Pseudobacteriovorax antillogorgiicola: one gene and its partner. The protein of the gene in region 1 interacts with the protein of each later gene in a pairwise test. Links are inferred from orthologs where the notes say so. Each region holds a gene or a part of one and is shown on either strand. Other genes may lie near its edges.

Evidence for each region.
Region 2: the proteins of B9N89_RS00560 (region 1) and abc-f interact in binary tests that used the Escherichia coli proteins (3 or more experiments, as listed by UniProt). The link is inferred for Pseudobacteriovorax antillogorgiicola from one-to-one orthologs.

Annotation. Positions count from the first base shown.
Region 1 is NZ_FWZT01000001.1:107,305-112,905, forward strand. The notes cover bases 1,247-4,633. They hold B9N89_RS00560 (2-oxoglutarate dehydrogenase E1 component), read right to left. Parts: upstream 4,234-4,633; coding sequence 1,447-4,233; downstream 1,247-1,446. Other genes in these bases: ggt (gamma-glutamyltransferase), read left to right, coding at 1,247-1,385; lpdA (dihydrolipoyl dehydrogenase), read right to left, coding at 4,287-4,633. Outside these bases: more of ggt, read left to right, coding at 1-1,246; more of lpdA, read right to left, coding at 4,634-5,601. UniProt on the Escherichia coli protein: E1 component of the 2-oxoglutarate dehydrogenase (OGDH) complex which catalyzes the decarboxylation of 2-oxoglutarate, the first step in the conversion of 2-oxoglutarate to succinyl-CoA and CO(2).
Region 2 is NZ_FWZT01000017.1:126,533-131,745, reverse strand. What follows is about bases 1,336-4,334. They hold abc-f (ribosomal protection-like ABC-F family protein), read right to left. Parts: upstream 3,821-4,334; coding sequence 1,850-3,820; downstream 1,336-1,849. Other genes in these bases: B9N89_RS20620 (hypothetical protein), read right to left, coding at 3,821-4,334; B9N89_RS20630 (hypothetical protein), read left to right, coding at 1,336-1,815. In the rest of the region: B9N89_RS20645 (amidohydrolase family protein), read left to right, coding at 1-67; B9N89_RS20640 (LPS assembly lipoprotein LptE), read right to left, coding at 108-743; B9N89_RS20635 (hypothetical protein), read left to right, coding at 758-1,231; more of B9N89_RS20630, read left to right, coding at 1,330-1,335; more of B9N89_RS20620, read right to left, coding at 4,335-4,909; B9N89_RS20615 (PorV/PorQ family protein), read right to left, coding at 5,205-5,213. UniProt on the Escherichia coli protein: Genetic data indicate it may be involved in ribosome assembly or function.

The DNA.
Region 1 (5,601 bases):
ATAAGGATAAGAACCCAAAAGATTTCGTCTACAAGAAAAAGACGGTTCCGAACGCTTCTGTCAATGGCCATCTTTCAGTAGGGGTTCCTGGGCTTATTCGCGGCCTCTGGGACATTCATCGAATCCACGGCTCCCTACCATGGAATAGGCTCGTAGAGCCAGCGATCCGCTTGGCTGAAGACGGCTTCAAAGTCTACCCTAACCTTGCTAAAGCCATCGAGAGGAGAGCCCAGGTTCTTCAGGCGTTCCCTGCCACAGCTAAGATCTTTTTTCCTGATGGCAAGCCTTTGAAAGCGGGAGAAGTCCTGATCCAAGCCGACCTCGCCAAAACCCTCAAGGCCATCAGAGATAACGGCGACAAAGGCTTCTACAGCGGCTGGGTTGCAGAGAAGATTATTGCTGAAATGAAAGACGGCGGCGGCTTGATCACACAAAAAGACCTGGACAGCTATAAGATGGTGGTCCGGCAGGCCATTCAATCAAGCTTTCGCAACTTTGAACTAGCTTCCATGCCACCTCCATCTTCTGGCGGCGTTCATATCGCTCAGATGTTGAATATTTTAGAGGGCACCGAGATGGGAAAAATCCCTCTGGATTCCCCTCGTTACATACAGCTACTCGTGGAAAGCATGCGCCGCGCTTATGCAGATCGCGCGAAGTACCTGGGTGACCCCGACTTTGTTTCAATTCCGGTGAAAGGCCTCATCAGCAAGGAATATGCGGCCGCCCTACGGAAGGAGCTACCACTTGACAAAGCCGGCGACTCGAAAGTCATTGGCGCAGGAAACCCGGTTCCCTATGAGTCTCCATCAACAACCCACTTCAGCATCGTTGATCAATGGGGCAACGGCGTTTCATCCACACAAACGATCAACTATACCTTCGGATCTGGGGTCGTTGCAGCAGGCACTGGCATTCTACTAAACGACGAGATGGACGACTTCTCCAAAAAGCCTGGCGTTCCCAATGCCTTTGGGCTCGTGGGTAGCAAGGCAAACGAGGTTCAACCGAACAAAAGAATGCTGTCCTCCATGTCGCCATCATTTATCTTTCAAGGCTCCAGGTTGGTTGGCATTGTCGGGTCGCCAGGAGGCTCACGCATTATCAATGCAACGTTCCAGACCATTCTTCATCGCTATGTCTACGGGATGAGCCCCGAAGATGCTGTTCATGGCTACCGCATCCACCATCAGTGGTTGCCAGATATGGTATTTGTAGAGAACTCTTTCTTGCCTCTGCAGACCTCCAAAAGCTTGGAGGAGCTAGGCTATGATATCAAATCAACCCCTTATCCTATTGGCGATATTCAAGCCGTCTTTCGAGACGGGGACGAGTGGATTGGGGTGAGTGATACTCGTGGTGATGGCCAGCCTATGGGCTACTGATAAAACAAAAGCACCATGGATTTAAATCCATGGTGCTTGGTTTGTGATAGCTTTTGAATGACTACTTGCTACTAGCTCGCTTCTTACCCGGCTTAGAGCCAACTGTTAAAGCGTCTTCGATGATACGCTGCTGCTCAATGTTGTGAGATTTACTACTACCCTCTGCTGTGGTACCAGCGCTCGTACGACCGCTGTAGCGGAATGACCGCTCTCTCGTTGAGAGCTGCTTGATCTTGTGGCGAATAGCAGTCCATGCACCCATATTGGAGGGTTCTTCCTGCGTCCATAGCACTTCTTTTGCCTTACTGTACTCTTTAAGGATCTTATCCACTTGCTCCTCTGGGAATGGATAGAGCTGCTCAACACGAACAATCGCAACTTTCTGATTGTCATCATCGCGACGGGCCTTGTCCAATTCATAGAAGATCTTTCCAGTACAGAAAACCACCCGCTCGACAGAGCCTTTATCTTGGATAAACTGGTCGTCGATAACTTCTGTAAAGTAGCCCTCTGTGAAGTCTTTTACCGCAGAAACACACTCTGGATGTCTCAGAAGGCTTTTAGGAGTCATGATCACAAGAGGCTTGCGATAAGGCCGATGCAATTGTCGGCGCAAGATATGGAATAGCTGCGCTGGCGTTGTTAGATTCGCCACCTGCATATTGTTGTCACCACATAGCTGCAAGAATCGTTCTGGGCGCGCGCTAGAGTGCTCCGGCCCCATCCCTTCGTAGCCATGAGGTAAGAGCAAGACCAAGCCTGACGCTTGCTTCCACTTAGCTTCTGAAGCAGCTAAAAACTGATCGATTATGATTTGCCCACCATTGCTGAAGTCACCAAACTGGGCTTCCCACATGACCAAAGCTTCTCGGTTCGCAACTGAGTAACCAAACTCAAAACCAAGTACTCCTTGCTCAGAAAGCGGGCTGTTAATCACCTCGACGAATTCTTGCTTGTCTGAAAGTTGGTTCAAAGTGTGTAACTCAGCACCAGTTTCATAGTCGCGGATCACCGCGTGACGATGGGAGAACGTTCCTCTCCGACAGTCCTGCCCCGAGAGGCGAACATGTTTACCTTCAAGGGCTAGAGAGCCAAAGGCAAGAACTTCTGCGAGCCCCCAATCGATCTTGCCGTCGCCATCGATCATAGCCTTGCGGTTCTTGAATAACTTAGCCACTTTCGGGTGCGGCTTGAAACTGTCTGGAAAGCTGGTCACTTTCTCAACGATAGTCTTGATGACATCGGGTTTGATAGCAGTGTCGATCTGATTGAAAGTCTCGCTTAGCTCCGCTTTCACCAACTTGGTGCTACTTTCTAGCTCTTTTGGAGTGGTGGTGAGAACTTCGACCTTTTCACCGCGGACGCGATTCAGGCAATCCTGAAGCTTAGCTCGGAATTCCTTCATGGATGAGCTAACTTGATCTTCAGTAAGAACCCCTTCCTTAACAAGCTTATCCCCGTAAATCTTAAGTACGGTAGGATGCTTTTTGATTTTCTTATACATCTGAGGCTGTGTGAAGCCTGGCTCATCTGTTTCGTTATGTCCGTGTCGACGATAGCCTATAAGGTCGATCACCACATCTCGTTGGAACTTCTGCCGGTAAGCAACTGCCATTTGAGCAGTCCATATCACAGCTTCAGGATCGTCTGCATTCACATGAAGCACAGGTGCTCTCACGATTTTTGCGATATCAGAGCTGTAGTGACATGATCGTCCCTCGTCTGGATTGGTGGTAAAGCCAACCTGGTTGTTGGTGATGACGTGGATCGTGCCACCGGTCTTGTAGGACTCAAGTTCGGAAAGGTTAAGAGTTTCAGCGACCAAGCCTTGGCCGATAAATGAAGCATCCCCATGAATAAGAATTGGCATCACACCCTTCTGCTGCTCGTCGCCAAGCATAACTTGCCGTGCCTTAGCAAAACCTTCCACCACAGGGTTTACCGCTTCCAAGTGACTTGGGTTGGGAGAGAGGTAAACTCTTAGGCTAGCACCTGTCATAGTTTTGATATTATTAGCAAAGCCCATGTGATACTTCACATCACCGTCGATGCCATAAGAATCAATTTCGCTGCCTTCGAACTCCTTGAGCATCAGCTCATAAGGCTTGCCCATGAAGTTAGCCAGCACGTTGAGTCGGCCTCGATGAGCCATACCCATACATACTTCATCAACATTGGCAGCCTTTGCCTCAGTCGCAATCATGTCAAGAAGTGGGATCAAGGCCTCCAGCCCTTCCACCGAGAAGCGCTTCTGACCCAGGTATCGATCCTGGAGAAACTTTTCGAAGCCTTCCGCATGGATTAACTTCTCAAATACACGCTTTTTCGTTGAGGTATCGACTTCGGGCTTATTCCGGCAACGCTCCATCTTATCTTGAAACCAGCGCACAGACTCGATCTCGTTTATATCACGAAAATCAGCTCCAATATTGCCGCAGTATGTTTCTTGCAGCAGGCTCTGTACTTCGCCAAAGGTCACTGCCTTCACAGGTAGGTTCGATGGATGGAAGAGTCTCTTCATGTCCACATCACCCAGACCGTGATCCTCAGGAGCAAAGGACTCTCGCACCGTGGGGCTGTCATCGAGAGGATTCAAGTGAGCGTTGAGATGGCCAAGGCGCCTGTAAAGGTTGATGTATGATTCCACATTGGCTTCGGCATCGTCGCCATTGCCACCACCATCCTGCGGTTTGCCGGAAAGTGCAAACTCATACCCTTCAAAGAATTTACGCCACGTTTCATCTACGCTGTTTGGATCGTTGCGATAGTCCTTGTAAAGACCATCCACGAACGCAGCGTTCGTGCCATTGGCAAACGTAAACTTTCCCTCGTCAATTACACCCTTCATTGAGAAGACCTTTCCTTATTCTGGGATCATCGCCCTAAAGTGTTTCGCACCATCTAAGCATTCAAAGACATCTTATCGACCGCTAGGGCTGCTTCTTTGATGGTTTCTGATAGCGTCGGGTGAGCATGTACCGAACGACCGATGTCTTCCGCACTTGCTGAGTACTCTGCGCCGATTGCCAGCTCACCAATGAGTTCGGATGCATTTGGCCCCACAATGTGAGCCCCCACCATCCGATCTGTTCGCTTATCTGCAATAATTTTTACAAAGCCGTCTGTTTCACCAAGACACTTGGCGCGGCCATTGGCAGAAAATGGCACTTTGCCAATTTTCACTTCTAGGCCTTTTTCCTTGCATTCCTGCTCTGTCATCCCAACACTAGCCACCTCAGGCCAGGTGTAGACCACATTAGGAATTGCGAAATAGTTGACATGACCATGCTTGTTCGCGATGAACTCAGCGCAGGCCACCCCTTCCTCTTCCGCCTTGTGAGCTAACATCGGACCATCGATCACATCGCCAATGGCCCAAACACCGTCTACCTTAGTTTGAAAACGGTCGTTGACTGGAATCTTGCCGCGTTCGGTTTCGATCCCAACCGCATCAAGCCCCAAGCCCTCGGAGTAAGCTCGTCGACCAACCGCAACAAGCACCTTATCGCAGGATAGCTCCACAGCCTCACCGGCCTTATCGCAAACAACAACCGTTGATCGACCTTTTTTCTTCAGCTCAACGAACTTAGTTTTTTCATAGAACTCAAGCCCCTCTTTACCGAGCGACTTTTTCATAGCGCGGATCACATCCTTGTCCATCATTGGCAAGATTGTGTCAGCAGCCTCAACAACAGAGACCTTAGCCCCAAGGCGAGCCCACACGCTGCCAAGCTCAAGCCCAATGACGCCTCCACCAATCACAACAAGGTGTTTTGGAACCTTATCGAAATCTAAGGCGCCCGTTGAGTCCACAACAGTCTTGCCATCGAAAGGTGCAGATGGAAGCTCTACCGGCGCACTACCAGTGGCAATAATGACATTCTTTGCCGAGTAGACTTTCTCATCCGAATCGCTCTTCACTTTCACCTTGCCGGGCTCCACAAAACTGCCAAAGCCTTTTAGGTAGGTAACCTTATTTTTCTTAAAAAGGTATTCAACACCATCAGTGAGCTGACCCACGACTTTAGTTTTATGCTCGTGGATTTTTTTGAGGTCAAAACCTACCTTTTCATAGGTCAAGCCTAGAGCCTCTGCCTTATGCAGAGCATGATGATAGCTCTCTGATGATTGCAAGAGAGCTTTACTGGGGATACAACCTACGTTGAGACACGTTCCCCCAAGCTTGCCCCGGGATTCGATACAAGCAGTTTTTAGC
Region 2 (5,213 bases), on another replicon or contig:
GTTTATCCAAGCTCTAAAGGAGATCAAGTCAAGGACCAATCTCCCGATGACTGTACCGACAGCGTAGGGCTACGATTCGGAATAGGTGAGCGAATCAGGTAGCACCGTTAAAGGAGGAAGTCGGTGACGACCTTTCGTGCAATCCCTTCCGACATGCTTTTCATTCGAGCCTGCAATGCTTCTTCATAAAGAAGATAGCCGGACCGTGTCTGAGCTACAGATGACGCTCGAATGCTACGGAAGCTACCGCTAGTACTATAATTGCGGCTGAAAATAGTCTCGCGGGTGCGGAGATTATGGACTTCAACTTCAATCGTATATGTGACCGTTTCTGTCGTGGTCCAGTTACCTGCTCGGCGCAAGTTCTTGAAGGCAAAAGGGTTGCCCTTATCAGTATCGCTAACAATAGGGTCTTTGGTAATGGCCTCAGAGCTAGGTGCTCCAGATGGAAAAACCTGAGCATCTTTGATTTGCACCGTCATCAAAGCATCGGCTTCTTCTTTTGAGGTCAGCACCAAGCGACCATTCCTAGCAAATTCTTCCATCAGTGAAGTCCATAGGATTTCATGAGGTATGACTTCGCGGCTAGTGTCGTAGATCCCTTCAACTGCAATGCTCTGCACGCCCTCGGGCACCGTCATCACCACATTGGTAAATCGGTAGGCACAGGAACCAAGGCTGCAGCTTATGACCAGTGCTAGTACGAGCTTTCGCGATAAGATAGAAAGGTAACGATATGCCATAAAAGGTGACCTATATGTTTGCCGAGAACTCTGGAACCGTAAGTAAAGTTACCACGAATCAAGTCGGTGCAGCATACCAGTTTAATTCATGGCTTAAAAACAATAATTATCACAGTCTGACCGATGCCTCGGGGACTAATTGGTTTCTTCAAGTATCTTCACACCTTGGCCCCAATCCCGAGGATACGCAGGGAGGTTTGTGGCAGATTCGAATCTTACTATCGACGGAACTTGACAGGCAAAACCTTTTGGAAGCTGGTGTTTGCGATGAAAAAGCAGATACAAGGCTGCTCAAGCTGCTTGGGGATCGGCATGTGCCCCTTGAAATGAATCGGCCTCCCTTTCAGTGCCGGACCGTGGAAGATGCCAGACGGTATTTGATTCAAGAGGTTGAGGTTATTCGCCAGCAGCTCAAATCCCCAAGACTTTCTGAGATCAAACGGCAGTATCTAGGGCAATGGATTGATAATCATCAACTTTTTCGCTAGAGCAGAGTCTCCATAAACTAAAACTTGCTATAATTCAAAAAAAAGGCTATTTAAGAAAGTTTTGATATTTGGATTATAAAGTCATCAGGGAGCCTGCTATGGATTTCGTACCAGAGATTATCGACGGCACCGTTGTATTGAATGGAATCGACATCTGTTCAACCGGTCCAGATTGCCGCCCATGTTCCGAGGTTGCCGTTGGCATCCACAATTGGTTAGTTGCGCACGAAATCAGATATCTCATTGTTGACTTCCAGGACGAAAAGGAAGTTTGCACCACGATTCTTACAGAGTTGTTGCAACTCAACAAGCGCCTTGATTTCCCTTTTATTTTTTGTGGAATGATGGAAGCGCCAAAGAATTTCATGCGGTCCTACCTCTACAATGATCACCCTTTTTTCGAGGTTCCAGAAGATGCTGTAGCTTACTTAAAGCAATCGCGTCCGGAATTATTGATGGTTGACTTATCAAATGTGCGAGAAGGTGAAGTGATTCCTTGCACGCGCTCTCGTCATTATAGGAGTGACGAAACAGAGACTGAAGAGACGGAAAGTGACGACTCGTCAGAAACTGCAGAAATGTAATTCTGTTTAGATTGCTGAGCTTTTCAGCCAGCTTCTATAAGCGGTTGATGGCTCGAAGCTGTTCTTCGAGCCTTTCACACTCTTCTGATGCCTCTAGCCATTCCGTTTCGCAGGCTTCCAGCCGTTCTTCAATTTGATCAAGTTCGCTGCGAATCTGAGCAAGTTGCTCATAATCTTTAGGGTCCACTTTATAAGACTGTTCTTCGAGTTCAGCACGTTTTGCCTTAAGGCCAGCCTCTTCACTTTCTAGTTTTTCAAGCTTTTTCTGCTGGCTATTGCGCTGCCTTTTCAGGTCTTTGACCTCTTGTTGCGATACGACCGGGGTTTCTACAGCCTGTTCCGTCGCTTGAGGAGAGGTTTCCTGAGTCTGACTATAGTCGGGGTCAAGCACGTTAGGAAACCCCATTTGCTTTGCCATGAGCTGGTAGTCATCGAGTTTGCCTTCAAAAAGCATCGACTGACCAGAAGGTAGCATAACAAAAACATGGGAGCACACTGCGTCAATAAACGTTCGATCATGGCTCACAAATAGAATGGTTCCCTCAAATTGATTGACCGCTTGAATCAACGCTTCTACCGAAGACATATCCAAGTGGTTCGTAGGCTCATCTAAAAGCAAAAAATTGGCGTTTTGCACAAGAATTTTTGCTAAGGCCACCCGGCTTTTTTCACCACCCGATAGGACTTCGACTTCCTTAAACACGTCATCCCCGCGAAACAGGAAGGCACCTAGAATGGAGCGCGCGTCTTTTTCGCCAATAGCCGTAGAACCATCAAGGACGTTCGTCAAGCAGTCCTTGGTGATATCAAGAGAGTCCTCATGATTCTGCGAGAAGTAGGCTGGCTCCACATTATGGCCAAAATCAACTTCACCGGCCAAGGGTTTTAGCTCGCCAACAATGGACTTTAGCAGGGTAGACTTGCCGATACCGTTGGCACCAATGACAGCAATTTTCTGGCCGCGCTCGATTCCTAGGTTCAGCTTTTCAATGAGGGGGGCATCGTAGCCGATAGCCAGGTCGTTCACCTCTAGGACTTGACGACCACTCTTTTGCGGTGGTGCTAAATGAAAGATGATATCTTGTTGATTGTCCTCAAGGTTGAGTTCCCCTTCAAGTTCCCTGAGTTTTCCGATCATCTTGACTCGCGATTGAGCTTGCTTAGCTTTGGTGGCCTTGGCACCAAAGCGTTCCACAAACTTCTCCATCTTCTCCCGCTTCTTGGCTAAGTTGTCGCGCCGGGCTTCTTCCAACTCAAGCCGCTCAGCACGCATTTCAAGAGCCTTTTCAAAGGAGCTTGGGTAAGACTCCAGTTGGCCCTGGAATAAGAGCAATGTATGATTTGCAAGGCGATCAAGGAGTGATCGATCATGTGATACGAATAACAGGGTTCCTTTGAAGCTTTTTAGGTAATTTTCAACCCACACTAAGCTAGGTAGATCGAGATGGTTTGTAGGCTCATCTAGGATCAGGAAGTCTGGTTCATTAATGAAAATCTTAGCAAGCTCAAGGCGCATCCGCCATCCACCGGATAGAGCGGTAGGATGGCTCGTTAGCTTCTCCTCGGCGAAGCCTAACCCTGCCAGGATACTCTTTGCTTTGGCCTCTAGGGAATAACCATCCAAGCGCTGAAATTCAGCTTCAAGAGCCTCGTGATGCTTGAGTGCATCTTCACTGTGATCTTGCTCAAGGCGACTGATGCTAGCTTGCAGATCCTTTTGGATTGACATGACAGTTTTTGCACCCGCCTTCGCCTCTTCGATGATCGTGCTTTCCGGTCGCGGATTGGGCTCTTGAGGGAGGTAGCCGATCTGAAATTGCCCGGGGCTAATAACTTTGCCGCTGTCAGGCTCCTCAAGACCGCATAGGATATTGAGAAGCGTGGTTTTTCCGGCGCCATTGGCGCCGATGAGTGCTATTCTTTTTTGACTGGGAAATTGAAAGGAGACTGCGTCCAAAACTGTTTTGCTGGCGAAGCTTTTGCTTAGCTGGTCGAGTTGAATCATCTAACGAGGGCTCACGTCCTGGTCAATGCTCTCCAGATCCCGAGTAATCACCGCCAAGTTTTCACGGACAGTCGTGAGGTGGTCTGCAGCCGGAAAGTCACTGAGGGCTTCTTCCAAATACTTCTTGGCCTCTACTAGATAGGCTGCTTTCGTTTTAATATCAACCACCGGAAGGGAGCTTTGGAACGCCTGTGCTGCTTTTTGGCGAAGCTCCTGAACAGCTAAATTGCTGAAATATTTTATTTTTTCCTGCGCCGCTGGGTAAAATGGGTCCACTGAAGTCACTCGAGATGCTCGGCCAACAGCTGATTTAAACTGGCCTTTTTCTGCGAGCTTTTGAGCTTGGAGCAATATAGTATCCCCAAGTAGAAGGTCAGCAGCGCGATATTGGCTTGGATCAACTGGGGATGCCACTTGTCGGAGGCTGTCTTCGCCATCTTCTTTTGGCACTGTTTGTTGGAACTGGTCCGCAAAGGCTTGCCACATAGCAATCCTACTACCTAGGACTTCCGCAACTCCTTCCCGATAACGCTCACTGTCGCCACTCACCGCTAGGGTTGCTTGAACAATCTGAAAGACTTGGAGACTTTGCAGATATGGGTTTTCCTTGAGAGAGTCAAACAGATTGATATCGGTTCGGTTAAACTGTTCTTGTATGGTCAGCAACTTGGGGGCTGAGCTTGCACTATTAGCTTCGTCGGTTGCCTGAGAAGAGGCGACGCTATCGGCAGCTGATCGTTGGACGAATTTTAAGTTCCCTAAGGTGAGAATGGCTTCAGCAAAGCTTCGTGGAGCTGGGGGCGTATTGATACGGCTCATTTCGCCAAGCTCATCGTCTGTGATTCTTTGGTCGAGAACAAGAAGGCTAGAAAACAAGGCCTCGTGAGAGTTTTTTACTTGAGGAGCAACAGGTTTTGAAACCTTCTCCCCCTGCTTGCTGATGGTTTGCCCTTTTCTGGACGGTGTCTTCGAGCTTTTCGGCTGGGCGTATTTCTTTGGAAAGGCCGGCTTGGTGGTGGTGCAAGCGCTAAAGCCGCCAAAACTAATAAAACACATTAATATCGATATCTTAGCTCTTTTGCTGGTCATGCGGTCAGTCCCATAAGAATCGGTCCGTTAAATCATTAGGATCGTACCACTTAATGGTACTGTTTGCTATATGATACCATTGTTGCGGGTGACATTGACATTTCTTGCCTGGAAGAAGAATTGATGCAATCAGGTGTTTTGCTACGATGAATCGTTAGTTGATCTTCATATGACTTTAAATCTACAGAGCATTGGGGTAAGAAATTCTTGCCTAAAACATGCCACCAAAAGCCAGGTGTTTCGGAGATCTCTGATAAAAAGAGCCAATCGAATTCGAGTATAAAACTGTCTAGCACTAGAAATC